DNA from 2 places in the Acidovorax sp. LjRoot66 genome. Region 1 is predicted to be linked to the other one. Evidence: riboswitches for the same ligand, from Rfam matches in the RefSeq annotation. Region 1 holds a riboswitch; the other holds the start of a gene.
The links. Region 1 has a riboswitch for S-adenosylhomocysteine ahead of metH (methionine synthase). Riboswitches for the same ligand answer to the same signal wherever they lie in the genome.
Positions count from the first base shown of each region.

Region 2: linked by a shared signal. The riboswitch ahead of ahcY (adenosylhomocysteinase) and the one ahead of metH (methionine synthase) in region 1 are both predicted to bind S-adenosylhomocysteine.

Region 1 is NZ_CAXUQU020000001.1:582,443-598,203, forward strand. It holds gene urtB (urea ABC transporter permease subunit UrtB) at 1-219, shown strand, start outside; gene urtC (urea ABC transporter permease subunit UrtC) at 260-1,462, shown strand; gene urtD (urea ABC transporter ATP-binding protein UrtD) at 1,490-2,233, shown strand; gene urtE (urea ABC transporter ATP-binding subunit UrtE) at 2,263-2,952, shown strand; gene fmdA (formamidase) at 3,010-4,239, shown strand; gene ACSQ3Y_RS02765 (FmdB family zinc ribbon protein) at 4,254-4,622, shown strand; gene ACSQ3Y_RS02770 (aliphatic amidase) at 4,660-5,682, shown strand; gene ACSQ3Y_RS02775 (LysR family transcriptional regulator) at 5,690-6,613, opposite strand; partial or broken gene ACSQ3Y_RS02780 (amino acid ABC transporter substrate-binding protein) at 6,795-7,693, shown strand; gene ACSQ3Y_RS02785 (aminotransferase class V-fold PLP-dependent enzyme) at 7,693-9,024, shown strand; gene ACSQ3Y_RS02790 (hypothetical protein) at 9,057-9,812, shown strand; S-adenosyl-L-homocysteine riboswitch at 9,830-9,925, shown strand; gene metH (methionine synthase) at 9,955-12,693, shown strand; gene fahA (fumarylacetoacetase) at 12,728-13,999, opposite strand; gene ACSQ3Y_RS02805 (Bug family tripartite tricarboxylate transporter substrate binding protein) at 14,032-15,036, opposite strand; gene ACSQ3Y_RS02810 (IclR family transcriptional regulator) at 15,130-15,761, shown strand, end outside.
Region 2 is NZ_CAXUQU020000001.1:6,441,524-6,457,284, reverse strand. It holds gene ACSQ3Y_RS30230 (HAD-IIB family hydrolase) at 1-804, opposite strand, end outside; gene ACSQ3Y_RS30225 (hypothetical protein) at 842-2,209, opposite strand; gene ACSQ3Y_RS30220 (peptide chain release factor 3) at 2,324-3,952, opposite strand; gene ACSQ3Y_RS30215 (SDR family oxidoreductase) at 4,074-4,850, opposite strand; gene ACSQ3Y_RS30210 (TetR/AcrR family transcriptional regulator) at 4,925-5,575, opposite strand; gene ACSQ3Y_RS30205 (DUF2855 family protein) at 5,654-6,745, shown strand; S-adenosyl-L-homocysteine riboswitch at 6,783-6,860, shown strand; gene ahcY (adenosylhomocysteinase) at 6,934-8,367, shown strand; gene ACSQ3Y_RS30195 (TlyA family RNA methyltransferase) at 8,480-9,469, shown strand; gene metF (methylenetetrahydrofolate reductase [NAD(P)H]) at 9,466-10,317, shown strand; gene ACSQ3Y_RS30185 (hypothetical protein) at 10,370-10,981, shown strand; gene ACSQ3Y_RS30180 (septal ring lytic transglycosylase RlpA family protein) at 11,181-11,657, shown strand; gene ACSQ3Y_RS30175 (23S rRNA (adenine(2030)-N(6))-methyltransferase RlmJ) at 11,697-12,584, opposite strand; gene ACSQ3Y_RS30170 (serine/threonine protein kinase) at 12,879-14,768, shown strand; gene rplM (50S ribosomal protein L13) at 14,974-15,405, shown strand; gene rpsI (30S ribosomal protein S9) at 15,417-15,761, shown strand, end outside.

The DNA.
Region 1 (15,761 bases):
GGCTCGCTGTACATCGTGGATGCCTTCCTGGTCGTCACCTTCGGCGGTGCGGCCAGCCTGCTGGGCACGGTGGTCTCGGCCTTCGGCATCGCGCAGACCCAGTCCATCACCGAGTTCTTCCTGGCCGGCTCCATGGCCAAGGTGATCACGCTGTCGCTGATCGTGCTGATCCTGATGGTGCGGCCGCAGGGCCTGTTCGCCTCCAAGGTGCGCCGCTGAGCGTTTGTCGATTTCACCCTGAGTTCACCGGAGTCACTTCATGAATGCCCTCAAAGCCTGGATCCAGCGCTACCAGCTCGCCAGCCTGGTGCTGCTCACCGTGCTGCTGGCCGTGGTGCTGCCACTGGCGCTCGACATCTTTCGCCTGAACCTGGTCGGCAAGTACCTCACCTACGCCTTCGTGGCCATCGGCCTGGTCATGGTCTGGGGCTATGGCGGCGTGCTCAGCCTGGGGCAGGGCGTGTTCTTCGGCCTGGGCGGCTACGCCATGGCCATGTTCCTCAAGCTCGAAGCCTCCGACCCGGTCAGCACCAAGATCCAGTCCACCCCCGGCATCCCCGACTTCATGGACTGGAACCAGATCACCGAGCTGCCCGCGTTCTGGGTGCCGTTCAAGAGCCTGCCGTTCTCGCTGGCCGCGGTGATCGTGGTGCCCACGCTGCTGGCATGGATCGTGAGCTTCGCCATGTTCAAGCGCCGCGTGGGCGGGGTGTACTTCGCCATCATCACCCAGGCCGTGGCGCTGATCTGCACCGTGCTCATCATCGGCCAGCAGGGCTACACCGGCGGCGTCAACGGCATGACCGACCTCAAGACCCTGTGGGGCTGGGACACGCGCACCGACAGCGCCAAGTACATCCTGTACTACGTGTGCGTGGCGTTGCTGGTGCTGTCCATCGTGCTGTGCCGCTTCATCCAGACCAGCAAGCTCGGCACCCTGCTGCTGGCCATGCGCGACAAGGAAGACCGCGTGCGCTTTTCGGGCTACGACGTGGCCAACTTCAAGGTCTTCACCTTTTGCCTGGCCGCCGCGCTGTCGGGCATCGGCGGCGCGCTGTTCTCGCTGCAGGTGGGCTTCATGTCGCCGAGCTTCGTGGGCATCGTGCCCTCCATCGAGATGGTGATCTATGCCGCCGTGGGCGGGCGCATGAGCCTGGTGGGTGCGGTCTACGGCACCTTGCTGGTGAATGCGGGCAAGACCTATTTTTCCGAGAGCTTTCCCGACCTGTGGCTGTTCCTCATGGCGGCCCTGTTCATCGGCGTGACCATGGCCTTCCCCATGGGACTGGCCGGCCTGTGGGAGAGCCACATCGTGCCCTGGTGGAAGGGCCGGCGCGAAGCGCTGCGCCAGGCCGCCGTGCCACCCCCCGCCACCGCCCCGCGCGCGCCCACTGACGCCGAAGCCGCCAAGGCCCAGCATGCGCCCGGCCTGCCCGAAGGCACCAGCAGCCAGAGCGCCTGAGCGCACCCCGCACCCGGAGCACCCTTCATGAGCAACACCGACTTCGCCCTGGCCGTGGAAGACCTCACGGTCTCGTTCGACGGCTTCAAGGCCATCGACGCCCTCACGCTGTACGTCGACAAGAACGAGCTGCGCGTGATCATCGGCCCCAACGGCGCGGGCAAGACCACGCTGCTGGACCTGATCTGCGGCAAGACGCGCGCCACCGGTGGCAGCATCAAGTTCAAGAACGAGGAGCTCACGCGCATGGCCGAGCACAAGCGCGTGCGCTTAGGGATAGGCCGCAAGTTCCAGACCCCCTCGATCTACGAGAACCTCTCGGTGTTCCAGAACCTGGAGGTCTCCTACCCCTCGGGCCGCTCCGTGTTCGGCGCACTCGCCTTCCGTTGCACCCCCGCAGTGAAGGAGCGCGTGCAGGCCGTGGCCGACGATATCGGCCTGGGCGACAAGCTCGCCACCGAGGCCGGCCTGCTCTCGCACGGCCAAAAGCAGTGGCTGGAGATCGGCATGCTGCTGATGCAGGAGCCCGAGCTGCTGATGCTGGACGAGCCGATTGCCGGCATGAGCGCGCGCGAGCGCGAGCTCACGGCCGAGCTGCTGCAGCGCATCTGCAAGAACCGCGCGGTGATCGTGATCGAGCACGACATGGAGTTCGTCAAGCGCATCGCGCACAAGGTCACCGTCATGCACCAGGGAAAGATCCTGGCCGAAGGCTCGATGGACAAGGTCCAGAACGACCCCAAGGTGATCGACGTCTACCTCGGCCACTGACCGACCACCCCCCGCACAGGAGCACCCATATGTTGGAAGTCAAGGACCTGTTCGTGGCCTACGGCCAGAGCGAAGCACTGCACGGTATCTCGTTCTCGGGCCGGGCCAACGAGACCGTGGCCATCATGGGCCGCAATGGCATGGGCAAGACCACGCTGTTCAAGAGCCTCATGGGCGTGATGCCGGTCAAGAGCGGCAGCATCAGCGTGGCCGGCCAGGAGGTGACGCGTGACGAGAGCTTTCGCCGCGTGGCCAAGGGCATCGCCTACGTGCCCCAGGGCCGCATGATCTTTCCGACACTGACGGTGGAAGAAAACATCCAGACGGGCCTCGAAAACTCGAAGACGCGCGAGATCCCCGAGGAGATCTACGCCCTGTTCCCCGTGCTCTGGGACATGCGCCGGCGCAAGGGCGGCAACCTCTCGGGCGGGCAGCAGCAGCAACTGGCCATTGCGCGCGCGCTGGTCACCGACCCCAAGGTGCTGCTGCTCGACGAGCCGACCGAAGGCATCCAGCCTTCCATCATCAAGGACATCGCCCGCGCCCTCAACGAGATCCGCAAGCTGCGCCAGATCACCATCGTGGTCAGCGAGCAGGTGCTCTCGTTCGCCATGGACGTGGCCGACCGCCTGTTCGTCATCGAAGGCGGCCGCCTGGTACACGAGACCGCGCGTGCCGACACCGATCAGCAGCACATCAAGGCCTACCTTTCCGTCTGATCCTCTCTCCCGTCTCTTTTCGTTCCCCTTCCACAACCATCCAAGGAGCAACACGCCATGGCCGATACCCTGATCAAGGTGGACCTCAAGCAGTCCCCGTACGAGAACCCGCTGGTACACAACCGCTGGCATCCGGACATCCCCATGGCCGTTTGGGTGGAGCCCGGCGCGGAGTTCAAGCTCGAGACCTACGACTGGACCGGTGGCGCCATCAAGAACGACGACAGCGCCGACGACGTGCGCGATGTGGACCTGTCCACCGTGCACTTTCTCTCGGGCCCGGTGGGCGTCAAGGGCGCCGAACCGGGCGACCTGCTGGTGGTGGACCTGCTCGACATCGGCGCGCGCGACGACAGCCTGTGGGGTTTCAATGGCTTCTTCTCCAAGAAGAACGGCGGCGGCTTCCTCACCGAGCATTACCCGCTGGCGCAGAAGTCCATCTGGGACTTCCACGGCATGTTCACCAACAGCCGCCACATTCCGGGCGTGAACTTCGCGGGGCTGATCCACCCCGGTCTCATCGGCTGCCTGCCCGACCAGAAGATGCTCGACGCCTGGAACGCCCGCGAGGCCGAGCTGATCGCCACCGATCCCGATCGTGTGCCCGGCCTGGCCAACCCGCCCAACGGTGTGACGGCCCACATGGGCCAGCTGCAGGGCGAGGCCAGGGCCAAGGCCGCCGCCGAGGGCGCACGCACCGTGCCGCCGCGCGAGCATGGCGGCAACTGCGACATCAAGGACCTCTCGCGCGGCTCCAAGGTCTACTTCCCGGTCTACGTGGAAGGCGCGGGCCTGTCGGTGGGCGACCTGCACTTCAGCCAGGGCGACGGCGAAATCACCTTCTGCGGCGCCATCGAGATGGCCGGCTGGGTGCACATGAAGGTCAGCTTGATCAAGGGCGGCATGGCCAAGTACGGCATCAAGAACCCGATCTTCAAGCCCAGCCCCGTTACGCCCAACTACAAGGACTACCTGATCTTCGAGGGCATCTCGGTCGACGAATCGGGCAAGCAGCACTACCTCGATGTCACGGTGGCCTACCGCCAGGCCTGCCTGAACGCCATCGAGTACCTCAAGAAGTTCGGCTACAGCGGCGCGCAGGCCTATTCCATCCTGGGCACCGCTCCGGTGCAGGGCCACATCAGCGGCGTGGTGGACGTGCCCAACGCCTGCGCCACGCTGTGGCTGCCCACCGAGATCTTCGACTTCGACATCAACCCCACGGCCGCTGGCCCGGTGAAGATGCTCGACGGCAGCATCGACATGCCGATCTCGCAAGACAAGTAGCAAGGCAGGCCCCCATGCCCACCTACGACTACGCCTGCGCCGACTGCGGCAACTTCGATGCGCTGCGCAGCGTGGCCCTGCGCAACGAGCCCTGCGCCTGCCCCGCCTGCGGGGCGGCTGCGGCACGCGTGTTCGCCCATGCGCCGCACCTGGCCTGCGTGAGCCCCGAGCAGCGCCGCGCGCACGACACCAACGAGCGCGCCCAGCACACCCCGCGCTCGTCCTCGCGCGATGGTGATGCCGGCAGCTACGGCCGGCTGCGCCATCCCTCGGGGTGTGGTTGCTGCAGCGGCGGCGGCACTACCAAGCGCGGCGGGACGGTCACGGCACCGAATGGCGCCAAGACTTTTCCCACCAAAAGGCCCTGGATGATCAGCCATTGACGCTGGCCACCGAGTACCGATCCAAGGAGAACCCGCCATGATCCACGGCGATATTTCGAGCAGCAAGGACACCGTTGGCGTCGCGGTCGTCAACTACAAGATGCCGCGCCTGCACACCAAGGCCGACGTGCTGGACAACGCGCGCAAGATCGCCGACATGCTGGGGGGCATGAAGACCGGCCTGCCGGGCATGGACCTGGTGATCTTCCCCGAGTACAGCACCCACGGCATCATGTACGACCGCCAGGAGATGATGGAGACCGCCACCACCATTCCTGGCCCCGAGACGGAAATCTTCGCGGCTGCCTGCCGCAAGGCCAAGGTCTGGGGAGTGTTCTCGCTCACGGGGGAACGGCACGAGGAGCATCCGCACAAGATGCCCTACAACACGCTCATCCTGATGAACGACCAGGGCGAGATCGTGCAGAAGTACCGCAAGATCATGCCCTGGACGCCCATCGAGGGCTGGTACCCCGGCGACCAGACCTATGTGAGCGACGGGCCCAAGGGCCTGAAGATCAGCCTCATCATCTGCGACGATGGCAACTACCCCGAGATCTGGCGCGACTGCGCAATGAAGGGCGCCGAGCTCATCGTGCGCTGCCAGGGCTACATGTACCCGGCCAAGGAGCAGCAGATCCTCATCAGCAAGGCCATGGCCTTCGCCAACAACACCTACGTGGCGGTGGCCAATGCGGCGGGGTTCGATGGCGTGTACAGCTACTTCGGCCATTCGGCACTGATCGGCTTCGACGGCCGCACCCTGGGCGAGTGCGGCGAAGAGGAGTACGGCGTGCAGTATGCGGCCCTGTCCACCAGCCTGATCCGCGACTTCCGCAGGAACGGCCAGTCCGAGAACCATTTGTTCAAGCTGCTGCACCGCGGCTACACCGGCCTCCTCAACTCCGGCGAGGGGGACAAAGGCGTGGCCGCCTGCCCCTACGGCTTTTACCAGCGCTGGGTGACCGACCCCGAGAGCACGCGCGCCGCGGTGGAGGCGCTGACGCGCGACACGGTGGGCACAGCCGAATGCCCCATCGATGGCATTCCGCACGCATAGGCCCGGGTCAGGGTCGCTCTGTGCCATCCCCCATCGGGAACGCCTGGAAAGCGCGCGTGAAGTCGCAGCAGGACTGGGCCAGCATGGTGATGGACGACACCAGCGCACTGCGGTGCTCGCCCTTGTACAGCGCCACGTAGGGCACGGGCGGCAGGGGTGGGTCCACTTCCAGCACGGCCAGCAGGCCGGCGCCGATCAGCGGGTCCAGGCAGTGGCGCGGCAGGTAGCTCACGCCCAGCCCCGAGATGGTCAGGCCGATCAGCGCGATCAGGTTGCTCACCACGATGGCGTCCGAGGGCTCGGCGCCCAGTTCCTTCATCCATGCGTCGTAGCGCCGGCCGGTGCCTGACGACTGCCCCTGCACCAGCAGCCGCTGGTGCGCGAGCTGGTGCAGGCGCACCGGGCCGGCGGGCAGCAGGCCGGGCTGGCACATCCAGGCGCTCTCCACCTGGCCCACGGCCTTGGCGGGCAGGCGCGCATCGGCAAACGCATCGGGCACGATGACCAGGTCCAGGTCATCGGCCAGCAGCTTGTCGCGCAGCGGCAGGCTGCCGTCCACGTCTGGCTCCAGCGTCACCTTGGGGTAGTGCTGCTGCACCAGCGCCACCAGCCGGGGCAGCCAGGTCATGGCCGTGAGTTCGGTCACGCCGATGCGCAGGCGCCGCTCGATCACCCCCGGCTTGCTGAACTGCTCCACCGCCGCATCGCGCTGGCGCAGCAGCTGGCGTGCCAGCACGAACATCTCTTCGCCCTTTTCAGTGAGCCGTGCGGTGCGCTGGCTGCGGTCGAACAGCGGGGTGTCGAACAGCTGCTCCAGCTCATGCACCCGTTTGGACACGGCCGACTGCGAGGTGTGCAGCTTGTGTGCCGCCTGGGCAAAGCCGCCCAGTTGGGCGATCCAGTACAGGGCTTCGAGCTGCTTGAAGGTCATCATGGGAGTGCGTGGCTTTCAAATCACTTTTATTCATGCAATTCGAGCACAAAAAATCGCTTTTTTTAAAGTAAGAGCAATTCCAGAATCCGTTCCAGCCCGCCACCGAATGCACTGACCGAGAGATTTCCGGTGGCGACCCTGGTCCCGTCGACCGCCCCGCTTTTCTGGAAAGACCGCCATGCACCTCTTCAAGATGTCTGCTCTCGCTGCATTGGGCGCCACCGTGCTGGTATCCGCTGCGATGGCGCAGGAGATCGACACCCTGCGCAAGATCAAGGAGAGCGGCACCATCCACATTGGCAACCGCGACAGCTCCGTCCCCTTCTCGTACAAGCCTGCGGGCAGCGGTGACCCCGTCGGCTTTTCCAACGACATCTGCCTGAAGATCGTCGACGCCGTCAAGGCCAAACTCGGCCTGCCTGCGCTGCGCGTGCAGTACACCCTGCTCAATTCGCTGAACCGCATTCCACTGATACAGAACGGCACCGTGGACCTGGACTGCGCCACCACCACCAATTCGGTGACACGCCAGCAACAGGTCGCATTTGCGCCCAGCCACTTCGTCACCAACATCACTGTGGCGGTCAAGAAGAAGTCGGGCATCACCTCGCTGGCAGACCTGGCGGGCAAGAGCGTGGCGACCGTGGCCGGCAGACCTCGATCCAGTTGCTGCGCAGCTTCCGCCGCACAGAAAACCTGGAGGTGCAGGAGATTTCGGGCAAGGACACTGCCGACGCCTTCCTGCTGCTGGCCAGTGACCGGGCCGTGGCCTACGTGCTCGACGACGTGCAGCTCGCAGGGCTGATTGCCGTGTCACCCAACCCTGGTGACTACGTGATCTTGAAGGACGTGGTGCTGCGCCAGGAGCCCTACGGCATCATGCTGCGCAAGAACGATGCGCCCTTTCAGGCGCTGGTGGACCAGACTGTCACGCAGCTCATGAAGTCCGGCGAGATGGAGCGCCTGTATGCGCGCTGGTTCACCCAGCCCATCCCGCCGAGCAATATCAACATCAACTTTCCGATGACCGATGCGGTGCGCGAGGCCTACCGCAACCCCAACAACAAGGGGGTGTGATGGCTGCATCCTCTCTGACCGGGCATCCCGACGGCCTGCTGTTCCCCGAGGACCTGATGCGGGCGGTGCGCGAGCGTTTCCTGCAGGTGGAGCATGACCACCGCGGGAGTGAGCGCCTGTACTTCGACAATGCGGGCGGCTCGCTGCGCCTGAAGGCCGCCGTGGAGCGCATGGGCCAGGTCGATGCCGTGCCCGACAACACCGAGCGCATCCACGAGGTGGCGCGCGAGCTGCAGGGCGTGCAGGCCACAGGTGCGGGTGACCTGCGCACATTGCTCAACGCGCAGGGAGGCAGCGTCTATGCGGCCCTGACCGCATCAGGCGCCATGTTCGACATGGTGCGCGCCGTGGCCGAGAACGTGCCCGGCACCAATATGGTTACCACGGTGCTTGAGCACCCCTCGTCCTTCGACGCCATGGAGCACTACGCGCGCCAGACCGGGCGCGAGCTGCGCGTGGCGCCGAGCAACCCAGCCACCGGCGGTGTCGACGTGGATGCCATCGTGCGCCTGGTGGATGGGGGCACCTGCCTGCTCAACGTGATCTATGCGTCCAACATATCGGGCGCCAAGCTCGACATGGTGCAGATCGTGGAGCGCGCCCGCGCCGTGAAGCCCGACCTGTACATCATCGTGGACGCCGTGCAGCATGCGCCCCACGGCCTGATCGACCTGCAGGCCACGCCGGTGGATGGCATCAACATCGCGCCCTACAAGTTCTTTGGCTGCCGCGGCTCGGGCCTCGCCTGGCTGTCGGACCGCGCGGCCGCATTGCCCCACCACAAGCTGGCCGGCAAGGCGCCCGATTTCTGGGACCTGGGCAGCGCTGCGCCATGGCAGTTCGCGGTGCTCACCGAAATCATGGACTACGTGTGCTGGCTGGGCGATGCCTCGGGTGTTGCCGCGCCCGGTGCCGCAGGCCGCCGCGAGCGCTTTGCTGTGGGCATGGAGCGCATCCTGCTGCACGAGCGCGCACTGCTGGCGCGCCTGCTCGACGGCAGTGCCGAGGTGCCCGGGCTGCGCGCCATGGAGGGCGTGCAGGTCTACCTGGACCATGGCGACCTGGCGCGGCGCGATTTGATCATCGCCATCGGCCTTTCGGGGATCGACTGCACCCAGGCGGTGCACGAGTACGGCCTGCGCGGCGTCACGGTGTACGAGCGCAGCGCGGCCAGCATCTACTCGCGGCGCATGCTCGAATCGTTCGGGCTGCAGGGCGCCGTGCGGGTCTCGCCGCTGCACTGCCACTCGCCCGCGGATGTCGACCGGTTCCTGCACACCACGCAGGACATCGTGCGCGATGTCGCTGCGCGTTCGCTCGCGATTGCGTAGGCCGGGACAGCCATGGCCATAATGCGGCCCACATGGTGGCGCCTGCATCCCTTCTCCCTTCGTTTTTACCCCTGGCCTGCGCGGCCCTGACCGCCCTGGCCCTGCTGGCTGGCTGTGCGGCCCCGGCGCCCACCCCGCGCGGCGAGGTGCGGGGTGCGCCCACCAGCACGGGCGAGCTGGCCCAGTCCGATGTGAACCGCATGGCCACCCTGGCCATGCGCGACAACCTGGCCAGCCTGACCCTGCTGATGGACAAGCTCTACCGCCGCAACCCGGCCGAGTGGCGCAAGGCCGGCGCGGCCAGCCGTGAGCAGGCCATGGAGCAGGTGCGCGCCGCCATCGCGCAGCGCCAGCCCTGGGCGCCGCTGCAGGGCCGGCGCGACATCGCCGCCCTGGCGTTTGCACTGGCGCCCGAGTTCACGGGCGACCGGGTGGCCGCGTTCATCGTCGCCTCGGCCGACATGCTGGTCACCGCCCATGGCGGCAAGAGCGAGTTCTTTTTGCTCGACTCGCTCGACGCCCAGCACCTGTACAACGCCGCCCGCAACGTCGAATCGGCCGTGTGGCTGCTGTCCCAGCGGCGCAATGCCGCGGGCCAGCCGCTGCTGTGGGCCGACGAGATCGGTCCCCAGGGGCGCAACCTGAGCTTCGAGCGCGAATTCGGCAAGGTCATCGCCCGCCTGGACCTGGTGGCGCTGGTGGTGACCGAAAAATACCGCCGCGCGGCCATCAGCTATGTGCAGGGGATTGTGGGGGGCACTTTCCTGCAATTCCTCCCTGTGCGCTGAGCAGGTAAAATCATGCCTCCCCCGAGGAGCGTTGCAGCGGACCGCCCAGGCACACAGATGCCGGCTGTTCGTCAGGCTCGGGGCCGACCACCCCGCAACGACGCTCACCTACGTTACTGAACCGATTGCGCAGGTGAGTCTGATGTCCGCCCTTCCCATGCCCCCCCTGAAGCTGTCCGGCCTGGAGCCCGTCTCCATTGGCGAGGGCACGCTGTTCGTCAACATCGGCGAGCGCACCAACGTCACCGGCTCCAAGGCCTTCGCCCGCATGATCCTGAACGGGCAGTACGAGGAGGCCCTGGCCGTGGCCCGCCAGCAGGTGGAGAACGGCGCCCAGGTCATCGACATCAACATGGACGAGGCCATGCTCGACAGCAAGGCGGCCATGGTGCGCTTTCTGCAGTTGATCGCCTCCGAGCCCGACATCGCGCGCGTTCCCATCATGGTCGACAGCTCCAAATGGGAGGTGATCGAGGCCGGCCTGCGCTGCGTGCAGGGCAAGGGCATCGTCAACTCCATCTCCATGAAGGAGGGCGTCGACAAATTCAAGCACGAGGCGCGCCTGGTGCGCCGCTACGGCGCTGCCGCCGTGGTCATGGCCTTCGACGAGCAGGGCCAGGCCGACACCTACGAGCGCAAGATCGAGATCTGCGAGCGCGCCTACCGCGTGCTGGTCGACGAGGTGGGCTTCCCGCCCGAGGACATCATCTTCGACCCCAACATCTTCGCGGTGGCCACCGGCATCGAAGAGCACAACAACTACGCGGTCGACTTCATCGAGGCCGTGCGCTGGATCAAGCAGAACCTGCCCGGCGCCAAGGTCTCGGGCGGTGTCTCCAACGTGAGCTTCAGCTTTCGCGGCAACGACCCGGTGCGCGAGGCCATCCACACCGTGTTCCTGTACCACGCCATCAAGGCCGGCATGGACATGGGCATCGTCAACGCCGGCATGGTCGGCGTCTACGACGACCTGGAGCCTACGCTGCGCGAGCGCGTGGAGGACGTGGTGCTCAACCGCCGCCCCGATGCCGGCGAGCGCCTGGTCGAGGTGGCCGAGACCGCCAAGAGCGGTGCCAAGGACGAGAGCAAGCGCCTCGAATGGCGCGGCACGCCCGAGGCCCCCAAGACCGTGGGCGAGCGCCTGTCGCACGCGCTGGTGCATGGCATCACCGATTTCATCGTCGAAGACACCGAAGAGGCCTACCAGATCGTGCTGGCCAGGGGCGGGCGCCCGCTGCACGTGATCGAAGGCCCGCTGATGGACGGCATGAACGTCGTGGGCGACCTGTTCGGCGCGGGCAAGATGTTCCTGCCCCAGGTGGTGAAAAGCGCGCGCGTGATGAAGTCCGCCGTGGCCCACCTGATCCCTTACATCGAGGAGGAAAAGCGCCTGGACGAGCTGGCCGGGCGCGACGTGCGCAGCAAGGGCAAGATCATCATCGCCACCGTCAAGGGCGATGTGCATGACATCGGCAAGAACATCGTCACCGTCGTGCTCCAGTGCAACAACTTCGAGGTGGTGAACATGGGCGTGATGGTGCCCTGCCACGAGATCCTGGCGCGCGCCAAGGTCGAGGGTGCCGACATCGTCGGCCTGTCGGGCCTGATCACCCCCAGCCTCGAAGAAATGCAGTACGTGGCCGGCGAAATGCAGAAGGACGAGCACTTCCGCATCAAGAAGATCCCGCTGCTCATCGGCGGTGCCACCACCAGCCGCGTGCACACCGCCGTGAAGATCGCGCCGCACTACGAAGGCCCCGTGGTCTACGTGCCCGATGCCTCGCGCAGCGTGAGCGTGGCCCAGAGCCTGCTGGGCGACGGCGTGGACCACTACGTGCAGGAGCTCAACGCCGACTACGACAAGGTACGCACCCAGCACGCCAACAAGAAGCAGACCCCGCTGTGGTCGCTGGCCAAGGTCCGCGCCAACAAGACCCCGGTGGACTGGGCTGCGTTCAAGCCCACCGTGCCGCGCGCGCTGGGCCGGCGCGTGTTCAAGAACTTCGACCTGGCCGAGCTGGCGCGCTACATCGACTGGGGCCCGTTCTTCCAGACCTGGGACCTGGCCGGCCCGTACCCCGCCATCCTGACCGACGAAGTCGTTGGTGTGGAGGCCACGCGCGTGTTCGCTGATGCGCAGGCCATGCTGAAAAAGATCATCGAGGGCCGCTGGCTCACCGCCAGCGGTGTGATGGGCCTGTACCCGGCCAACAGCGTGAACGACGACGACATCGAGTTCTACACCGACGAGACGCGGACCGAGGTCGCCATGACTTGGTACGGCATGCGCCAGCAGACCGAAAAGCACGTCATCGACGGCGTGACCCGCCCGAGCCGCTGCCTGGCCGACTTCGTTGCGCCCAAATCCAGCGGCATCGCCGACTATGCGGGCATGTTCGCCGTGACGGCGGGCCTGGGCATCGAGAAGAAGGAAAAGGCCTTCATCGACGCGCTCGACGACTATTCCGCGATCATGTTCAAGAGCCTGGCTGACCGCCTGGCCGAGGCCTTTGCCGAGTGCCTGCACCACCGCGTGCGCACCGACCTGTGGGGCTATGCGGCAGGCGAGCAACTGACCAACGACGAGATGATCGGCGAGAAATACGCCGGCATCCGCCCCGCGCCCGGCTATCCTGCCTGCCCCGACCACAGCGCCAAGAGCGAGTTGTTCCGCGTGCTGCAGTGCGAGGAGGTGGGCATGACCCTGACCGAGAGCCTGGCCATGATGCCGGCCGCCAGCGTGAGCGGCTTCTACCTGGGCCACCCCGAGAGCACGTACTTCAGCGTCGGCAGGATCGGCGATGACCAGCTGCACGACATGGCGCAACGCCGCGGTATGGACGAGGCCGTGCTGGCGCGGCTGCTGGCGCCCAACCTGTAAAAGGCAGCCCCTCCAAGGGGCCGCCGGCGGGGCGTCAGGCGATGATGGTTCCGCTCACTTCGCCCAGGCCGATGCGCACGGCGCCTTCGCGCTCGCACCAGCCCTTGAGGGTCAGCGTGTCCCCGTCTTCCAGGAAGCTGCGCTTCTCGCCATTGGGCAGGGTCACGGGCTGCTTGCCGCCGCCGGTCAGCTCCAGCAGCGAGCCAGCTTCGCTGGCCTCGGGGCCCGAAAGCGTGCCTGACCCCATCAAATCGCCGGGCTGCAGGTTGCAGCCGTTCACCGTGTGGTGCGCCACCAGTTGCGCGGGCGTCCAGTACGCGGCGCGCTGGGTGTTGGTCAGGGCCAGGCGCACAGCGGGCTCGCCGGCTTCCCGCATGCGCGCGGTCTGCAGCAGCACCTCCAGCGCGATGGTGAAGGCGCCTTGGGCGCGGTTGCCGGGCGAGTCGAGGTAGGGCAGGGGCTGCGGGTCAGCCGCGTCGCGCTCGAACGGGGCGCGAAACGGCGCCAGCGCCTCCATGGTCACCAGCCAGGGCGAAAGCGTGCTGGCGAAGTTCTTCGACAGGAAGGGGCCGAGCGGCTGGTATTCCCAGCCCTGGATGTCGCGCGCGCTCCAGTCGTTGAACAGGGCCACGCCGAACAGGTGCTGCTCCGCCTGGCCGATGGCGATGGGCTCGCCCTGCGCATTGCCCTGGCCGATGAACCAGCCCAGCTCCAGCTCGTAGTCCAGCCGCTTGCAGGGGCCGAGCACCGGTGCGGCGGCCTCGGGTGCCTTGGTCTGGCCCTGGGGGCGCTTGACGCGCTGGCCGCTGATGCCGATGGACGAGGCGCGGCCGTGGTAGCCGATGGGCACCCACTTGTAGTTGGGCAGCAGCGGGTTGTCCGGGCGGAACTGCTTGCCCACCGTGGTGGCGTGGTGCACGCTGGTGTAGAAGTCGGTGTAGTCGCCGATCTGGCAGGGAACAGCCATTTCGGCATCGGCCTGGGGCGACAGCGCCTGGGACCAGGCAGCCTGCTGGCCGCTGCCTTCGCGCAGGCCCTCGGACAGCTGCTGGCGCAGGGCCTGGCGCGCGGCTGGCGTGGCAGCCATCAGCGCGTTCATGTCGTTGGAGGCGGTAAGGCCCACGGCCTGCAGGTCCAGGATCTGGTCGCCGATGGCCACGCCGATGCGCAGCGCGTCGCCGCTGCCCGCCTTGCGGTAGCGGCCGAAAGGCAGGTTCTGGATGGGGAAATCGCAGCCCGCCGTGTTGGCGGATGCGACCCAACTGCGCAGATGGGTGCCGTGGGTGGCATCAAGGGTAGTGGTCATGGTCACGGTGCTAAGAAAAAGGGGGTATGAGATCAGTCGGCGCTCATCTGCGCACTGTGGGCGACCTTGCCCAGGCGCTCGTATTCGCGCTTGGTCAGGGCGTCGAAGTCGGCCACGCTGGCGCTGCGCGGGGTGAAGCCGGCGGCCAGAAGCTTGTCCTTGACCGCAGGGTCCGCCAGCGCATCGGCCAGGGCCTTGTTCAGGCGCTGGGCCACGGACGCAGGCAGGCCGGCGGGGCCGTAGACGCCGAACCAGGGCTCGACCGCATAGTCGGGCAGGCCGGCTTCGGCCAGTGTCGGCACGTCGGGCAGGGCCGGGGAGCGCTGAGCGCCCGCCACGGCCAGTGCGCGCAGCTTGCCGGCCTGGATGTGGGGCAGCGAGGCGGGCAGGTTGTCGAAGGCGATGGGTACCTGGCCGCCGATCAGGTCGGTGATCAGCGGCGCGCTGCCCTTGTAGGGCACGTGCACCAGGTCGGTCTTGCTGGTCTGGGCGAACAGCACGCCGGCCAGGTGCATGGAGGTGCCGGCACCGGCCGTCGCATAGGGCAGGCCGGGGTTCTTGCGCAGGTGGGCCAGCAGCTCGGCCACGTTTTTCACGGGCAGGGCGGGGCCGGCCTCGAGCACGATGGTGGAGTTGCCCAGCAGGCCCACCGCCGTGAAGTCCTTGCGCGGGTCGAAGGGCATCTTCTTGTAGATGTGTGGGTTCAGCGCATTCGTGGAGATGGCGCCCATGCCCACGGTGTAGCCGTCGGGCGCGGCCTTGGCCACGGCGTCCATGCCGATGTTGCCGCCCGCGCCCGCGCGGTTGTCGATGATGACCGGCTGGCCCAGGGTCTGCGCCATGTGGGCACCCACGGTGCGCGCCACCAGGTCGGTGGTGCCGCCGGGGGCATAGGGCACGACGAAGCGGATGGGCTTGGCCGGGAAGGCTGCCTCCTGAGCGGCCAGGGGGCCGGCGGCCAGACCGAGCACGGTGGCGGCGGCGGCGGTACACAGCAGGGTGCGGCGGGTGGTGTGGGTGCGGTCGAAAGCGGTCATGTTCGGGTGTCTCCGAGGATGGTTATAGGAATGCCGCCATTCTTGGCCGGCCTGCGGTTTCCTACAATCGTTCTTTCCACTGCATGGACAAGCATGACCACCCTGGTGCTCGACCGCGTGCTGCGCATCCTCGACCAGCTCTCGCGCTACGACGCGCGCGGGCTGTCGCTGTCCGACATCGCGCGCCAGTCCGGCATACCGCACCCCACCGTACACCGGCTGTTGCAGGACATGATGGCGGCCCGCCTGGTGGCTGCACTGCCCGAGGGCAAGGGCTACGTGCTGGGCCGCCGCCCGTTCGAGCATGGCCTGGCCGCGCGCGGGCGGCACGACGTGGCGCCGCTGTTCACCGCCAACCTGCAGCGCCTGGCCGATGCCACGGGCTATGCGGCCTACCTGTTCGTGCTCAGCGGGCACGAGGCCGTCTGCTACGCCCATACCAACGTGCAGCGGCTGGACCCGCCCCTGAGCGTGACCGTGGGCGGGCGCCGCCCGCTGGGCGTGGGCGCGGCCGGGCTGGCACTGATGGCGGCGCAGGACGCAGAATTCATCGACGCGGCCATGCAAGCCAATGCCCCCACCTTGGGCCGCTACGGCGGGCTGGACGAGCCGGCCCTGCGCCAGTTGCTCGCGCAGACCCAGACCCTGGGCTATGCGCGCAGCGGCGGCTGCCTGAACACCAACACCGCCGCCGTGGGCCATGCGGTGGTGGATGTGGGCGGGCG
Region 2 (15,761 bases), 5.9 Mb from region 1:
GGTGGCCGCCATCCGCGTGAGGATGCGTTGCGCCACCTCGGCAAAGCCGGCACCACGCTCGCCCTCCGTCACGTAGCGCGGCAGGTGGGCCAACTGCGGCACGAAGCGCGCGATATTGGCCACGCCCACGCTGTGCGCAAAGTGCTGGAACATGAGCTGGTCATTGGTCGAATCGCCCACGTAGACCCAGCGGTCCATCTCGGCATCAAGGTCGCGGCCGAACAGTTCGCGCACGATCCAGCGGGCGCCTTCGAGCTTGTTGTGTGCGCCAAACCAGCCATTGATGTGGATGCTGCTTACCGTCGCGTTCATGCCGGCAGCGCGCATGCGCTGCACGGCGGCGTCGATGGCGCCCTGTGGCAGCTGGGTGAACTCGCTGTGGTCGATGGCGATGTCGGTCTCGCGGCCCGGGGAGTCGGTGGCACGGTTGGCCCCCGGCACCTCGCGCTCCACCTGTGCCAGTACCTCCTGCATGCGTGCGTAGTTGGCCTTGCGGGTGGGCCCGTCCTGCTGGTAGGTCTTGGCCAGGGTTTGGCCCGCAGGGCCGTCCACGCGGCGCAGGGCGACGGCACCGTTTTCGGCCACGATGGCATCGACGGGCCAGCTCAGCGCAAAGGGTTCGCTCCACCCCACGGGGCGCCCGGTGATAGGGATGACGTGCAGGCCTGCGGCGCGCAACGCGCGCAGCGCTTCAAGCGCATCGGGCGTGATGGCGCCGTCGGTGGTCAGCGTGTCGTCAATGTCGGTGAAGACACCCAGCAAAGGGGGTGTGGCTGCAATGTGCCAGTGGGTCAGGGGATGCATGAAGGCGGAGGCAAAAAATGGGACCGGCGTAGCCCGGTCAGAACAGCAGGTCCAGGATGCGGTTGATCAACGCGAAGGCGAGGACCGTGACCACCACGTAGCCGATCGACAGAAGGGTTCGGCGGCGCTCCTGGCGGTTGGTGGCGGTGCGGTAGATCCAGGCTGCAATGGGCGGCCCCACGAGGGGAACCAGGATGGCCAGGCCCATCATCGGGATCACGACAAAACCGCCCCAGTTGTCGGCCGTGTTCATGGTGCGCGCCGACTGGAAGACATGGTAGGCCGGGATGGCCAGCGCAATGAACAGGGCGACCGAGGCGGCCGCTACGCTGATGTAGCGGGCCATGGCGACATACACCGCAGCACCGGCGAGGAGGGCCCCCCACCATTTCAGGGCGGCCCAGCGATCGCGCTCGCGGGCCTGGCTTGCAGAGGCCGCCTTGGCCGCGCCCGCCCGGGTCTCGCGGGCTTGTGCGGCGCAGTTTCCGCGTTGCTCGCACGACGCATTGGCCGCCAGAAAGCTGCGCAGCGCGTCCTGCCGGGGCTGCGCGAGCGCGGTAACGAGCGCGTCGCGCTCGGATTCCCGGTCTAGCGCGTCGGACCGGATGCGCAGCCGCCCCTGCTGCTGGGCGGCGAAGAGCACCGCGCCCGCATCCTCTGCGGCAGCTTGCAGCGCCGGACCCCGGCACAGGTAGGGCAGGGCCTGGTCGGGCGCCAGGGGGGCTTTGGCCTGGTAGCGGGGAGTCTCGCAGGCCATCGACCAGGCGGGTGTGGCGGCTTGGGCCGCAGCCCGCTCCGGCAGCAGTTCGAGTTCGAACGGGCCCAGGGCCAGCGCCCTGCTGCCGGTGTTGCGCAGTTCCACCAGGGCGAAGACACCGGGTGCGGGCGGTACGCCCGGGGTCGGGCTGGCAGTGGGTGCCCTGGCGTTGTCGCGCAGTACCCAGACGCCGGGGCGCAGGCTCACCAGGCGTTCCCGCAGGCTGCCGATCTCGTCAGGCATGGGCACGCTGGCCTCGGGCAGTGCGATGCGCAGCTGTCGGGCCAGCAGGGCGTTCCACCAGGCCTTGGCATCACGGGCGCGGGCGGTGTTGTCTGGTGAACCGACGGACTCGATGGCCTGGCCCAGGGTTTCGGTCGTCGGAGCGAAGTTGCCGGTCGGCTGCAGGCTGGCCAGCCAGCGCAGCAGCAGTGCCTGGCGCAGGGCGGCGGCCTCGCGGGGACGGCCCAATGCCTCCAGCGCCTGCGGCCAGTGCATGGACTCGACGGGCGGGTCGCCGACCGGCATGTTCAGAATGTCCTGGACGAGCGGGATTTCCGCGCGTGGCCCGGCGGGCTGCCTGGCGCCGCTGCGGGGCGGGTCTGCCACGGCCATGGTGCAGCCCAGTCCCAGTGCGACCACCAGCATGAACCGCTGCAGCAGGCCGGCCGCCCTGCCACGGAGCGCAGGCCGTGCTATCGAGGACTGGGCGTGCCGCATGGAGGGAAGATGGCCGGGAGATGGCTGCTGGGAGGAAGAGGTTCAGCCCGCGCTGCCCAGGCTCAGCCCGGCGTGTTCGCGCAGCGGGTGGAAGTGGATCTTGGGAAAACGCTCCTGTGCCAGCCGCACGTCGTAGGGTGAGGTGCACAGGTAGGCCAATGCATTGGCAGCGTCGTGCGACAGGCGCATGGGGTAGGCGTCGGTGAAGGCGCGCAGATCGGCCGGGCTGTCAGCGGTAATCCAGCGGGCGCCGGTGTACTGGCAGCCTTCCAGGCGCACATCGGCGTCGTACTCGGCGCGCAGGCGGTGCTGCACCACTTCGAACTGCAGCTGGCCCACGGCGCCCAGCAGCATGGGGCCGCCGACGTCGGGCTTGAAGACTTGGATGGCACCTTCCTCACCCAACTGGGCCAGGCCCTGCTGGAGCTGCTTGGTGCGCAGCGGGTTCTTGAGGATCACGGTCATGAACAGCTCGGGCGCGAAGAACGGCAGGCCGGTGAACTGCAGGTTGGCGCCATCGGTGATGGTGTCCCCGAGCTGCACGCCGCCGTGCGTGGTGAAGCCGATGATGTCGCCCGCGTAGGCCTCTTCCACCGCCTCGCGGCGCTGGGACATGAAGGTCACGACCGAGGTCGGGCGCAGCTCCTTGGCGGTGCGCTGCACCTTGAGCTTCATGCCGGGGGTGTACCTGCCCGAGGCCACGCGCACGAAGGCGATGCGGTCGCGGTGGTTGGCGTCCATGTTGGCCTGCACCTTGAACACCACGCCGGCAAAACCCTCGTCCTCGGGCTGGATGGTCTTCACCACGGGCTGCTTGTTCACCTGCAGCGTGCTCACGCGCGGGCCGGGGGGCGGCGCCATGTCCACCAGGGCGTCGAGCACCTCCATCACCCCGAAGTTGTTCACCCCGGAGCCGAAGAACACGGGCGTCAGCTTGCCGGCCAGGAAGGCCTCGTGGTCCCACGCGGGCGAGGCGCCCACGGCCAGCTCCATGCTTTCGAGCGCGGCATCGAACTCGGCGCCGAAGCGCGCGCGCAGGTTCGCCTCGTCCGACAGCGGGATGGCCTCGAAGTCCTGCGGGCGGCGCTCGCTGCCGGACTCGAACACCGTCATGGTCTTGGTGCGCAGGTTGATGATGCCGCCGAAGGCCTTGCCCTGGCCCACGGGCCAGGTCATGGGGCAGCAGGGCATGCCAAGCTCGCGCTCCACTTCGTCCATGATGTCCAGCGGGTCGCGCACTTCGCGGTCCATCTTGTTCACGAAGGTGATGATGGGCGTGTCGCGTTGGCGGCAGACCTCGATCAGGCGGCGCGTCTGCGCTTCCACACCGTTGGCCGCGTCGATCACCATCAGCGCCGAGTCCACGGCGGTGAGCACGCGGTAGGTGTCTTCCGAGAAGTCCTTGTGGCCGGGGGTGTCTAGCAGGTTGATCACGTGCTCGCGGTACAGCATCTGCATGACCGAGGAGGCCACCGAGATGCCGCGCTGCTTTTCGATCTCCATCCAGTCGGAGGTGGCGTGGCGGCTGGCCTTGCGGCCCTTGACGGCGCCGGCGATCTGGATCGCGCCCGAGAACAGCAGCAGCTTTTCGGTCAGCGTGGTCTTGCCCGCGTCGGGGTGGGAAATGATGGCAAAGGTGCGGCGGCGCCGGGTTTCGGGGGCGTAGGACACAGGGGAATTCCAGGAGAGGGGTGGGCAGCGCGCACGCTGCGGCAGTCGGTGGGGCAGCCCATGGGGCGCCCGGATCCTCCGATTTTACCGGGCCGGCGCCCCCGCCTCCTGCGGCCGCCCCTCAGGTCGCCTGTGCCTGGGTGTGGCGCGCATACATCTTCTGCATGCCGCCCAGCCAGCGTTCGTAGTCCTGGCCCTTGTTGCGAAAGTACTGCGCCACCTCGGGGTGGGGCAGCACCAGGAAGCGCCCGTCTTGCATGGCGGCCAGCACGTCGCCTGCCACCTGCTCGGGCGGCAGGATGCCGTCGTGGGAGGCCGAGCCACCGTCACCCGTGACCATGGCGGTCTGCACCGACTGCGGGCACAGGCAGGCGACACCCACGCCCTTGCGGCCGTAGGCGATGCGCAGCCACTCGGCAAAGGCCACGGCCGCATGCTTGGTGACGGCGTAGGGCGCGGATTCAACGATGGTCAGCAGCCCGGCCGCCGAGGCCGTGACGAGGAAGAAGCCCTCGCCGCGCTCCACCATCTCGGGCACCACGGCGCGGGCCGCCCAGACATGGGCCATGCCGTGGATGTTCCACATGGCGTCCCACAGCGGGTCTTCGAGCTCGATGCCGCCCGGGCGGCCCAGGATGCCGGCGTTGGAGATATAGGCGTCCACACGGCCGTAGCGCTCGCGCGTGGTGGCCACCAGGGCCTGGATATCGGCTTCGCGCGCAACGTCGCAGCGAACGGCCAGCCCACCGATCTCGTCGGCCACGGCTTGGGCCGGTTCCAGGTGCAGGTCGGCCACGACCACAGCGCGGGCGCCTTCCTGTGCAAAACGCCGCGCGATGCTGCGGCCGATGCCACTGGCGCCGCCGGTGACGACGATGACCTTGTCCTTCGGGTCCATGGGGTGCTCCTTCTTCTGTGAGGGCGCCAGTGTGGAGTGCCGGGCAAAGCGCAGCAGCCGCGCAGGTGACAGGTTCAGGGTGGCGGATTGGCGGCCTGCCGGATGGCGGCGCAGCACAGCTGTTCCATGCCATCGGCCCATTGCCGCATGGCTGCAGGATCGAGCTGGAGCAACAGCACATAGCGCCGCCCGCCCCAGGCCGACAGGTGCAGGGTGTAGGCTATCTCCGGCCCCGGCGGGTGGGGCAGGTCTGTGCAGGCGGCGAACACATGGCCCCAGGCCGCAGCCAGCTCTTCGTGGGCGCGGCGGTGGTGGTGCGGCTCGGCCATGGCGCCTTCCAGCGCCAGCATGTCGGGGTGGAAGGTCGGCAGCTCGGGCGCATCCACGCCGCAGACCAGGCGCACCAGGTGGTGGATGCGCTCCTCCCAGCGCAGGCCGGCGGGCTGCACGGCCTCGCGGTCGATGGCGGCGAGCAGGGCTTCGATGCAATGGCGCACATAGCCCGAGAGCAGGGCCGTTTTGTTGGGGAAGTAGTCGTAGAGCGTGCCCACGGCGATACCGGTTTCCAGCGCCACGTTGCGTGTGGTGAGCTTGTCCCAGCCGTCGCGCTGCCAAATCCGAACAAAGGCGTCGTAGATGGCCTGCACGGTGAAGCGGGCGCGGGCCTGGCGCGGCCTTTTCAACGGCCTGGCAGCCGCAGCGGCGCTGGGTGGCCGGGCCTTCATCGGTTTCCGAACCCGCTGCAGGGCAGGGCGCCATACAGTGACCGCAGCGCATTTCCACCACCGTACCGGAGACACACCATGACCATGCAGACCCGCCTGTTGACCGACAAGAATGCATTGAATCACACCCGCGCCGTGCAATCGCCCCTGGCGCCACTGCAGCCCGGCGAGGCCCTGCTGCGCGTGGACCGCGTGGCCGTGACGACGAACAACATCACCTACGCCGCCTTCGGCGATGCCATGAAGTACTGGGACTTCTTTCCCACGGGTGAGGAGGGCTGGGGCCATATGCCCGTGTGGGGCTTTGCCGAGGTGGTGGCCTCCGACGTGGAGGGCGTGGCCGCGGGCGAGCGCTTCTACGGCTATTGGCCGATTGCCAGCCACCTGCGCATGCAGCCCGTGCGCGTGACGGCGCGGGGCTTCTACGATGGCGCGGAGCACCGCCAGGGCCTGACCTCGGCCTACAACCAGTACGCGCGCACCAGCGCCGATCCGGCCTACCGGGCCGCCGACGAGAACTGGCAGATGCTGGTGCGGCCGCTGTTCATCACCTCATTCATGCTGGCGGACTTCCTCGCGGACAACGCGTTCTTCGGTGCGCAGCGCCTGGTTTTCTCCAGCGCGTCGAGCAAGACGGCCTTCGGCACCGCGTTCTGCCTGCTGGGTCTGGAGGGCATCGAGCGGGTGGCGCTCACCTCGCCGCGCAACAGCGCCTTCGTGCAGGGCCTGGGGTGCTACGACCGCACCGTGGCCTATGGCGAACTGGAGGCGCTGGATACGGCCGTGCCCACACTGTATGTGGACTTTTCGGGCGACGAGGACCTGCGCGCGCGGGTGCACCACCACCTGGGCGATGCGCTGGTCTACGACTGCTATGCTGGCTCGGCCCAGAACACGCATTTCCTGCGCGATACCGCGCTGCCCGGGCCGGCCCCGGCGTTCTACTTCGCTCCGGTGCAGATCCGAAAGCGCAATGCCGACTGGGGCCCGGAGGTGGTGAACCAGAAGTTCAACGCCGCGCAGCGCGCCTTCATCGACCGCATCAGCGATGCCCGCCAGCCCTGGATGCAGGTGCAGGAGCACCAGGGCTTTGCGGCGGCGCAGGCGCTGGTGCAAGACCTGCATGCCGGACGCATTGATCCGCAGCGGGGCCACGTGGTCATTCTATGAATGGTCTGTGCCCGGGCCTTTTCCTTATAATGCGCGCATCCGAGGAGCGTTGCAGCGTCCCCAGCACTGGCGGGGCGTGAGGCTCGGAGTCATCTAGCAACGACGCTCATCCACTTCTCGTGTGGTGAGCCTTCTGTCTCTCCCCGCGCTGAACGTGGTCTTTCAAACATGCTTTGGAGCACACCATCATGAACGCACGCGTCAACGCCCCGGTCAACACCGACTGCATCATTGCCGACATCGGCCTGGCCGCCTGGGGCCGCAAAGAGATCCGCATCGCCGAAACGGAGATGCCTGGCCTGATGGCCATCCGCGAGGAATTCGCTGCCCAGCAGGCACTCAAGGGCGCCCGCATCACCGGCAGCCTGCACATGACGATCCAGACCGCCGTGCTGATCGAAACCCTGCAGGCCCTGGGCGCCGACGTGCGCTGGGCATCGTGCAACATCTTCTCCACGCAGGACCATGCCGCTGCCGCGATTGCCGCCAACGGCACGCCCGTGTTCGCCATCAAGGGCGAAACCCTGGCCGAATACTGGGACTACACCCACCGCATCTTCGACTTCGGGCCTGCCGGCAGCGAAGGCGAAGGCCCCAACCTGATCCTGGACGACGGTGGGGACGCCACGCTGCTGATGCACCTGGGCCAGCGCGCCGAGAAGGATGCCTCGCTGCTGGAGAACCCCACCAGCGAAGAAGAAACCTGCCTGTACGCCTCCATCAAGGCCAAGCTGGCCGTGGACCCGACCTGGTACACCCGCAAGAGCGCCCAGATCATCGGCGTGACCGAAGAGACCACCACGGGCGTGCACCGCCTCAAGGAAATGTCGGCCAAGGGCACGCTGCTGTTCCGCGCGATCAACGTCAACGACTCGGTGACCAAGAGCAAGTTCGACAACCTGTACGGTTGCCGTGAGTCGCTGGTGGACGGCATCAAGCGCGCCACCGACGTGATGATCGCTGGCAAGGTGGCCTGCGTGGCCGGCTACGGCGACGTGGGCAAGGGCAGTGCCCAGGCCCTGCGCGCGCTGTCGGCCCAGGTCTGGGTGACCGAGATCGACCCCATCAACGCCCTGCAGGCTGCGATGGAAGGCTACAAGGTCGTGACCATGGAGTACGCCGCCGACAAGGCCGACATCTTCGTCACCACCACCGGCAACAAGGACGTGATCACCCATGACCACATGAAGGCCATGAAGGACCAGGCCATCGTCTGCAACATCGGCCACTTCGACAACGAGATCCAGGTCGCGTCGCTCGAGCAGTACGAGTGGGAAGAGATCAAGCCCCAGGTGGACCACGTGATCTTCCCGGACGGCAAGCGCATCATCCTGCTGGCCAAGGGCCGCCTGGTGAACCTGGGCTGCGGCACGGGCCACCCGAGCTTCGTGATGTCCAGCTCGTTTGCCAACCAGACCATCGCCCAGATCGAGCTGTTCATGCACAAGGACCGCTACGAAAACGGCCAGGTCTACGTGCTGCCCAAGCACCTCGACGAAAAGGTTGCCCGCCTGCACCTGAAGAAGGTCGGCGCCATGCTGACCGAGCTGTCCGACGAGCAGGCCGCCTACATCGGCGTGTCCAAGCAAGGCCCTTACAAGCCCGACACCTACCGCTACTGATCGGCTGCTGCCGCCGGTGCCCTTGCCTTCTGGGTAAAGGCACCGGCGGCGGTGAACGCCTTCGTGCCCTCGAGGCCCTGAAATCCATTGCCCTCGGGTGAGAGAGTGACGCATGCGCGCAGATGTTTTTTTGGTGGAATCCGGCCATGCCACCACACGGTCGCAGGCACAGCGCCTGATCGCCGCAGGGGTGGAGTGGCGCCTGTCGCCACTGTCGCCCTGGCAGAAGGTGGGCAAGAACGGTGACGAGATTCCCTCGGTGGCCGAGTTGCGGCTGCTCGACGACGCGGAGGTGAAGTACATCTCGCGCGGCGGGCTCAAGCTCGAAGGCGCGCTCAAGGCGGTGGGCCTGTCCGTCACCGGGCTGCGCTGCCTGGACGTGGGCCAGAGCACCGGCGGCTTCACCGACTGCCTGCTGCAGCAGGGCGCGGTGCAGGTGATCGGCGTGGACGTGGGCCAGGCCCAGTTGCACGAGAGCCTGCGCAGCGACGTGCGCGTGGTCTGCGTGGAAGGGCTGAATGCGCGATCGGTGACCGCGCAGACGCTGAAGGAAGCCTGCGAGCAGGCGATCTCGGACCCGGTGGGCGGCGCGGTGGCAGACGACGTGCAGCCCGAAAACCCGTACCGCTGGATGTCGGGCGATGGCGAGGTCACTGACTACGACGACAGCGACGATGTGAGCGACGACGACATCGAGGCGGACGCTGCCAAGGGTGGCACGCCGGCAGACACGGAGCCCACGCCCCGATCCGGGCTGCGCCGCCGTGCGGGTTACGACAAGGTGGACACCACGCCAAGCTTCGAGCTCATCGTGGGCGACCTGTCGTTCATCTCGCTCACACTGGTGCTGCCGGCGCTGGTGCCGCTGCTGGCGCCCGAGGGCCAGCTGCTGATGCTGGTCAAGCCGCAGTTCGAATTGCAGCCCGGCCAGGTGGGCAAGGGCGGCATCGTGCGTGACGAATCCCTGTACGCGGTGGTCGAGCAGCGCATCCGCGACTGCTGTGCCGGTCTGGGCCTCACGGTGCAGGCCTGGCTGGACAGCCCCATCAGCGGTGGCGACGGCAACCGTGAATTCTTTGTTTTTGCCAGGAGGGCCGCATGAATGCAGCCAAGGCGCAGGCCACCGGCTTTCCGGTAAGCCTCGAGTTCTTTCCCACCAAGACGCCGGCAGGTGCTGACAAGCTGCGCGCCGAGCGCCAGCAGCTGTATGCGCTGAGCCCTGAGTTCTGCTCCGTCACCTATGGTGCGGGCGGCTCCACGCAGGAGGGCACCTTCGGCGCCGTGCGCGAGATCCTGGCCGAAGGCGTGCCTGCGGCCTCGCATTTCTCGTGCATCGGCGCCACGCGCGAATCGGTGCGCCAGGAGCTGGCGCAGCTCAAGGCCATGGGCGTCAAGCGCCTGGTGGCGCTGCGCGGCGACCTGCCCAGCGGCTATGGCGCGGGCGGCGAGTTCCAGTACGCCAGCGACCTCGTGGCCTTCATCCGGGCCGAGACGGGGCGCGACTTCCACATCGAAGTGGCCGCCTACCCCGAGGTGCACCCCCAGGCGCGCTCGCCGGAGGCCGACGTCAAGGCCTACCTGGCCAAGGTGCAGGCGGGTGCCGATGCGGCCATCACCCAGTATTTCTACAACGCGGATGCCTATTTTCGCTTCGTGGACGACGTGCAGCGCCTGGGTGCCAGCATTCCGGTGGTGCCCGGCATCATGCCGATCACCAGCTCCACCCAGCTCATGCGCTTCTCGGATGCCTGTGGCGCCGAGATCCCGCGCTGGATCCGCCTGCGCCTGCAGGCCTTCGGCGACGACACGGCCAGCATCAAGGCCTTTGGCCTCGACGTGGTGACCGATCTGTGTGACAAATTGCGCAGCGAGGGCGTGCCGGCTCTGCACTTCTACACCATGAACCAGAGTGCTGCCACGCTCGAAATTTGCCGCCGGCTGGTGCTGTAACCGGGCCGAAACGGTAATATCCATACCCTTTGTTTCATTTTTCTGGTGCGCCATGAAGGTTGTATTTGCGGTGATGCTGGCCCTTTTGGCTGGGCTTGGTGTGTCCAATGTGGGAGCGCAGACGCGCTACCACTGCCGGGATGGCAATGGGAATGACTACAGCCTGTCGCGCCCGTGCCCGAGTGGCAGCACCACCCGGACGGTGGAGGCGGGACCTGCCCCGTCTTCCTATTCGTACAGCCAGCCTTCCCGTCCCACGGTAGTGCGCACGGCGCCCGACGTGCCGGACCACTACAGCTACATGAGTGGGCGCTGCCGCTCGCTGGACGAAAACATCCGCAACGCCTACTCGCGCAAGATCGCGCCCGACGTGGTGCAGGGCATGCAGCGCGAGTACCGCCGCGACTGCAGCGAGGAGGAGCGCGATGCGTCGCGCCGCATGTACGACGAGCGGCGCTCCGGCGACCGCCAGCGCCGCGACGAGGAGCAGTCTGCCCAGGCGGCGGCCGACGCGGCGCGCCAGCAGGATGCCCGCCAGGTCCAGCAATGTGCGGAATCGCAGCGCATCCTGAACGCCAAGCGCGCCCGGACCGACCTCACCGAGGGCGAGCGGGGCGACCTGAAACGCTTTGAAGAGGCGTTTCTTGCGCGCTGCAAGCGCTGATTTTTTGCGAGGAATCGCCTGCGCGCTGGTGGCCTGCCTGCTGTGGTGGCCATCCGCATGGGGCGAGGAAGCGGGGTTGCGCCTGGATGGTGCAACAGGCAGCGGCCTCAAGGTGCCAGCCGACGCGGCAGAGGTATTGCCGCTTCGCAATGGGGCTGCCGTGCCTTCCTATCCCACCCTGCCGTCTGATACGGCGGAAATGAACGACGACGAAGACGACTCCCCCGATGTAGACGAGAGCCCCCTGGAAACGGGGCTGGCCTCCTGGTATGGCCAGCGTTTCCACCGGCGGCGCACGGCCAGTGGCGAGCTGTTCGACATGAACGCCATGACGGCGGCGCACCGCACGCTGGCATTCGGTACCCGCATCTGCGTTCGCAGCCGGGAGACGGGCAAGGGCGTGGTGGTGCGGGTCAACGACCGGGGCCCGCACGTGGCCAATCGCATCGTGGACCTGAGCCGTGGCGCGGCGATGGCACTGGGGGTGCAAAGCCTGGGGCTCAAGGCCGTGGACGTCTTCCCTTTGGGCGCAGATGCGGTCACATGCCCGCCCGCTCCCCTGGACAACCTCTTGCAGCGTTTGGCCTCCCCTGAGGCCGATGAAGCGGGCGCACCAGCTGCCAGCAACGGTCGCCGCACACGTGCCGTGCCGCCGCGCTTGCGGCGTTCTCCCTGAGCGGGCGCCGCTGCGCTAAGCGGGGCCGTTCTCTTCTCTCTACCCGCCGGATTCCAGCGTGTGGGTGGCGTTCTTGTCCTGCGCCAGCAGCTCGGTCATCTGGGGCAGGGCTTCCTTGAGCGCGGCCTTGAGCGTGAAGGGGGGGTTGATCAGGAACATGCCGCTGGCCGGCAGGCCGGGGCGCTTGACGTCACCGGCGGCATTTTCGGTGATCTTGCTGGACTTGACGGTCAGCGTGGCATGCAACCAGCTTTTGCCCGCCTTGGTGGCCAGGGTCTTCAAGCGGCGTGGCAGGTCATGGGCTTCCGGGCGCGGGATGATCGGGTACCAGAACGCATAGGTGCCGGTGGCAAAGCGCTTGAGCGAATCCGCCGCCATGTCGAGCACCTTGGCGTAGTCGTTCTTCATCTCGTAGCTGGGGTCGCACAGCACCAGCGCGCGCCGGGCCGGCGGGGGCAGGAATTTCTTGATACCCTCGAACCCGTCCTCGTGCAGCACGGCCACCTGGCGGCCGGCTTCGAGTTGGGCCACGTTGCCCGCCAGCGCGCGCAGGTCGGTCGGGTGCAGCTCGAACAGCTTGAGCTTGTCGCGCTCGCGCAGCAGGCGCTGGATGATGAAGGGCGAGCCGGGGTAGACCCGCGTGGCCGCCCCCTGGTTGAAGGCGCGCACCATGTCCAGATAGGCCTGCAGGGCCGGCTGTAGCGCGGGAACGCCCGGAGCGATCAGCCGGGCGATGCCGTCGGCCGACTCGGCGCTGGTGTTGGCATAGTCGCCGTCCAGCCGGTACAGGCCTGCGCCCGCATGGGTGTCCAGCACGGTCAGGGCCGCATCTTTCTCGACAAGGTGTTGCAGGGCAGCAATCAGCACCGTGTGCTTGAGCACATCGGCGTGGTTGCCTGCATGGAAGGCGTGGCGGTAACTGAACATGCCCCAATGGTAACGAGGTCAGCGCCTGGGCCGATATTTCCGAGGCTGCAACCTCATCAGCGCGCACAACATTCGTCAATCGGGGCTTTCAGCCGCCACCGGTGGCACGGACAATGCAGGACAGGCAGAATTGCGTGCGGGGAGGTTCCTGCGTGACGTTTTTGGCAGATCGGTGGCTTTTTGTTTCAATGCCCCGTCTGTGATGCATCATGATCGCTGGTGCCGCGTGGCGGCTCCTTGCAGCAGTTTCCTGACCGCCGTCCCGGCTGCCTTTCCGCCCAGCTTTTTCGCACAATGATCGAAACCTCTGCTCCTGCTCCTGTCAGTGCCGTCAGCCATGTCGATGCGCTGCCGCCTGGAACGCGGCTGGCCGAGTTCGAAATCCTGGCGCTGCTGGGGGTGGGCGGGTTCGGCATGGTCTACAAGGCGTTCGACCATTCCCTGCACCGCGCGGTGGCCATCAAGGAGTACATGCCGTCGGCACTGGCCGGGCGTGCCCAGGGGCAATCGCTGTGGGTGCGCTCGTCATCGGACCAGCAGACCTTTCACGCCGGCCTCGAATCGTTCGTGGGCGAGGCCCGCCTGCTGGCGCAGTTCGACCACCCCTCCCTGGTCAAGGTGTTCCGCTTCTGGGAGGCCAATAACACCGCCTACATGGTCATGCCGCTGTATTCGGGCATGACCTTCAAGCAGGCGCGCGCCCAGATGCGCACGCCGCCCCCCGAGGAGTGGCTGCGCAAGCTGCTGTGGTCTGTGCTGGGAGCGCTGCGCGTGCTGCACGACGGCAAGACCCTGCACCGCGACATCTCGCCCGACAACATCTTCCTGCAGGACAGCGGCCCGCCGGTGCTGCTGGACCTGGGCGCAGCGCGCCATGCGATCAACGACAAGGACCACAAGCACACAGCCGTGCTCAAGGTGAATTACGCGCCCATCGAGCAGTATTCCGAAGGCGACGAGGATCTGCGCCAGGGCCCCTGGAGCGACCTGTATTCGCTGGGTGCGGTGGTGCATGGCTGCCTGTGCAACGACACGCCCCTGCCGGCCACCCTGCGCTCCATCAAGGACCGCATGGTGCCGTTCTCGCGGGTGGCCAAGACCGTCAAGAAGCAACTGGGCGTCGAATATTCGCCTGCCTTCGTGGCGGCGGTCTCGCAGGCGCTGTCGCTCAAGCCGGAAGACCGGCCGCAGAGCATCGATGCCTTCCTGCAGCTCATGGAGATGACCGCACCCCCGGAAGGCGTTGACCATTTCGACTTTCGCGCCGACCTGGGCGACATCTGGGTGGAGCCCGCGGACCAGCCCGGCCCCGGCCTCCTCACCCCGACGGTGGATGTGACGGCAGCCCCCGCCATCGTGGCCAACATCGCAGCCCAGGCGAACAAGGCGATGGAGGCGGCGGGCGAAGACCCTGCTGCCGATGGCTACCCCGATACCGTCCAGCGCGGAGGGGCCGACACCGTCTTCATGGACCCTGCGGACACCCAGGTCCTGGTGACGGCCGACCACGACCGCAAGGCAACGCGCCATGGCCGGGGCGAGGCCAGTGGTGCCGCAGGCCGGGTGCGCGCGGCACTGACGGAGTCCGAGCGTGCCGCTGCAGCCCTGGCTGCGCGTGCCGACCACCGGCCGGGCCGGATGCCGGTGTGGCTGGTGCTCGGCGCAGCCGGGCTGGCCGTGGCCGCCGCCGGGGTCTGGTGGTCGCAAGGCCGCAGCCCGAAGGCCGCACCCGCAGACGACATCATCACCGAGATGGCCGAGCCGGCGCCCGCTGCGTCCGAGGCGGTGGCCGTTCTGTTGCCGGCCTCGGAACCCGCGTTCGTGGTGGCCAGCGCGCCTGCGGACGCTACGCCCGGCGTTACCGATGCCGCCTCGGCGGCGGTGGTGGCCAAGCCCGCGCCCAAGCCCAAGCGCGCCGTGGCCTCCGAGCCGGCACCTGCGCCCGTCGTGGTCCATGAGGAGCCGCCACCACCGCCACCACCACCGCCTCCGGTGGAGCGCCCCCGTCCAGCGCCGGTGCGCGTGCCATCGCCCCAGGAGGCGTGCGCCGACGCCAGCTTCCTGGCGCGGCCCATGTGCATCCACAACGAATGCCAGAAGCCCTCCCAGGCGAATTCCGCCATTTGTGTGGAGAACAAGCGCCGCTACGACGCCGAAGAGGCGCGCCGCCGCCAGTCGCCCTGAGCCGGCTTGGTGCGCAATCGCGAGCCTTGCGTTGTTTTCGCCAGGCATGGCTTGCGCCGCATGCCCGGTAATTCGTATAATCGAGGGCTTCGCAGCGCTTTTGTGGTCCCGCGGCGAGGAATTACATGCCACCTAAGAGGCTTCCTTCAGAGAAGCACCGACCGTGGAAAAGGACCCGCCAAACCCTCTTTTGAAGAGAAAACTCATGACTACTACTTTCAGCGCCAAGCCCGCTGAGGTCGTGCACGAGTGGTTTGTGATTGACGCGACCGACAAGGTCCTCGGACGAGTAGCCAGCGAAGTTGCTCTCCGTTTGCGCGGCAAACACAAGGCCATTTACACGCCTCACGTCGACACCGGTGACTTCATCGTCATCATCAACGCCGCCCAGCTCAAGGTCACCGGCACCAAGTCCCTGGACAAGGTGTACTACCGCCACTCGGGTTACCCCGGCGGTATCACGGCCACGAACTTCCGCGACATGCAAGCCAAGCACCCTGGCCGTGCGCTGGAAAAGGCTGTCAAGGGCATGCTGCCCAAGGGTCCCCTTGGCTACGCAATGATCAAGAAACTCAAGGTGTATGGCGGTGCAGAGCATCCCCACACCGCCCAGCAGCCCAAGGCTCTGGAAATCTAAGGAGCCTTGAGATGATTGGTGAATGGAACAATGGCACCGGCCGTCGCAAGTCCAGCGTCGCCCGCGTGTTTCTGAAAAAAGGCACTGGCAAGATCACGGTGAACGGCAAGGACATCCAGTCCTATTTCGGCCGCGAAACCTCGATCATGATCGCCAAGCAGCCGCTCGCACTGACCAACCATGTCGAAACCTTCGACATCCAGATCAATGTGCACGGTGGTGGTGAGTCCGGCCAGGCCGGCGCTGCCCGCCACGGCATCACCCGCGCCCTGATCGACTACGACGCGACGCTCAAGCCCGCACTGAGCCAGGCCGGCTTCGTGACGCGCGATGCCCGCGAAGTGGAACGCAAGAAG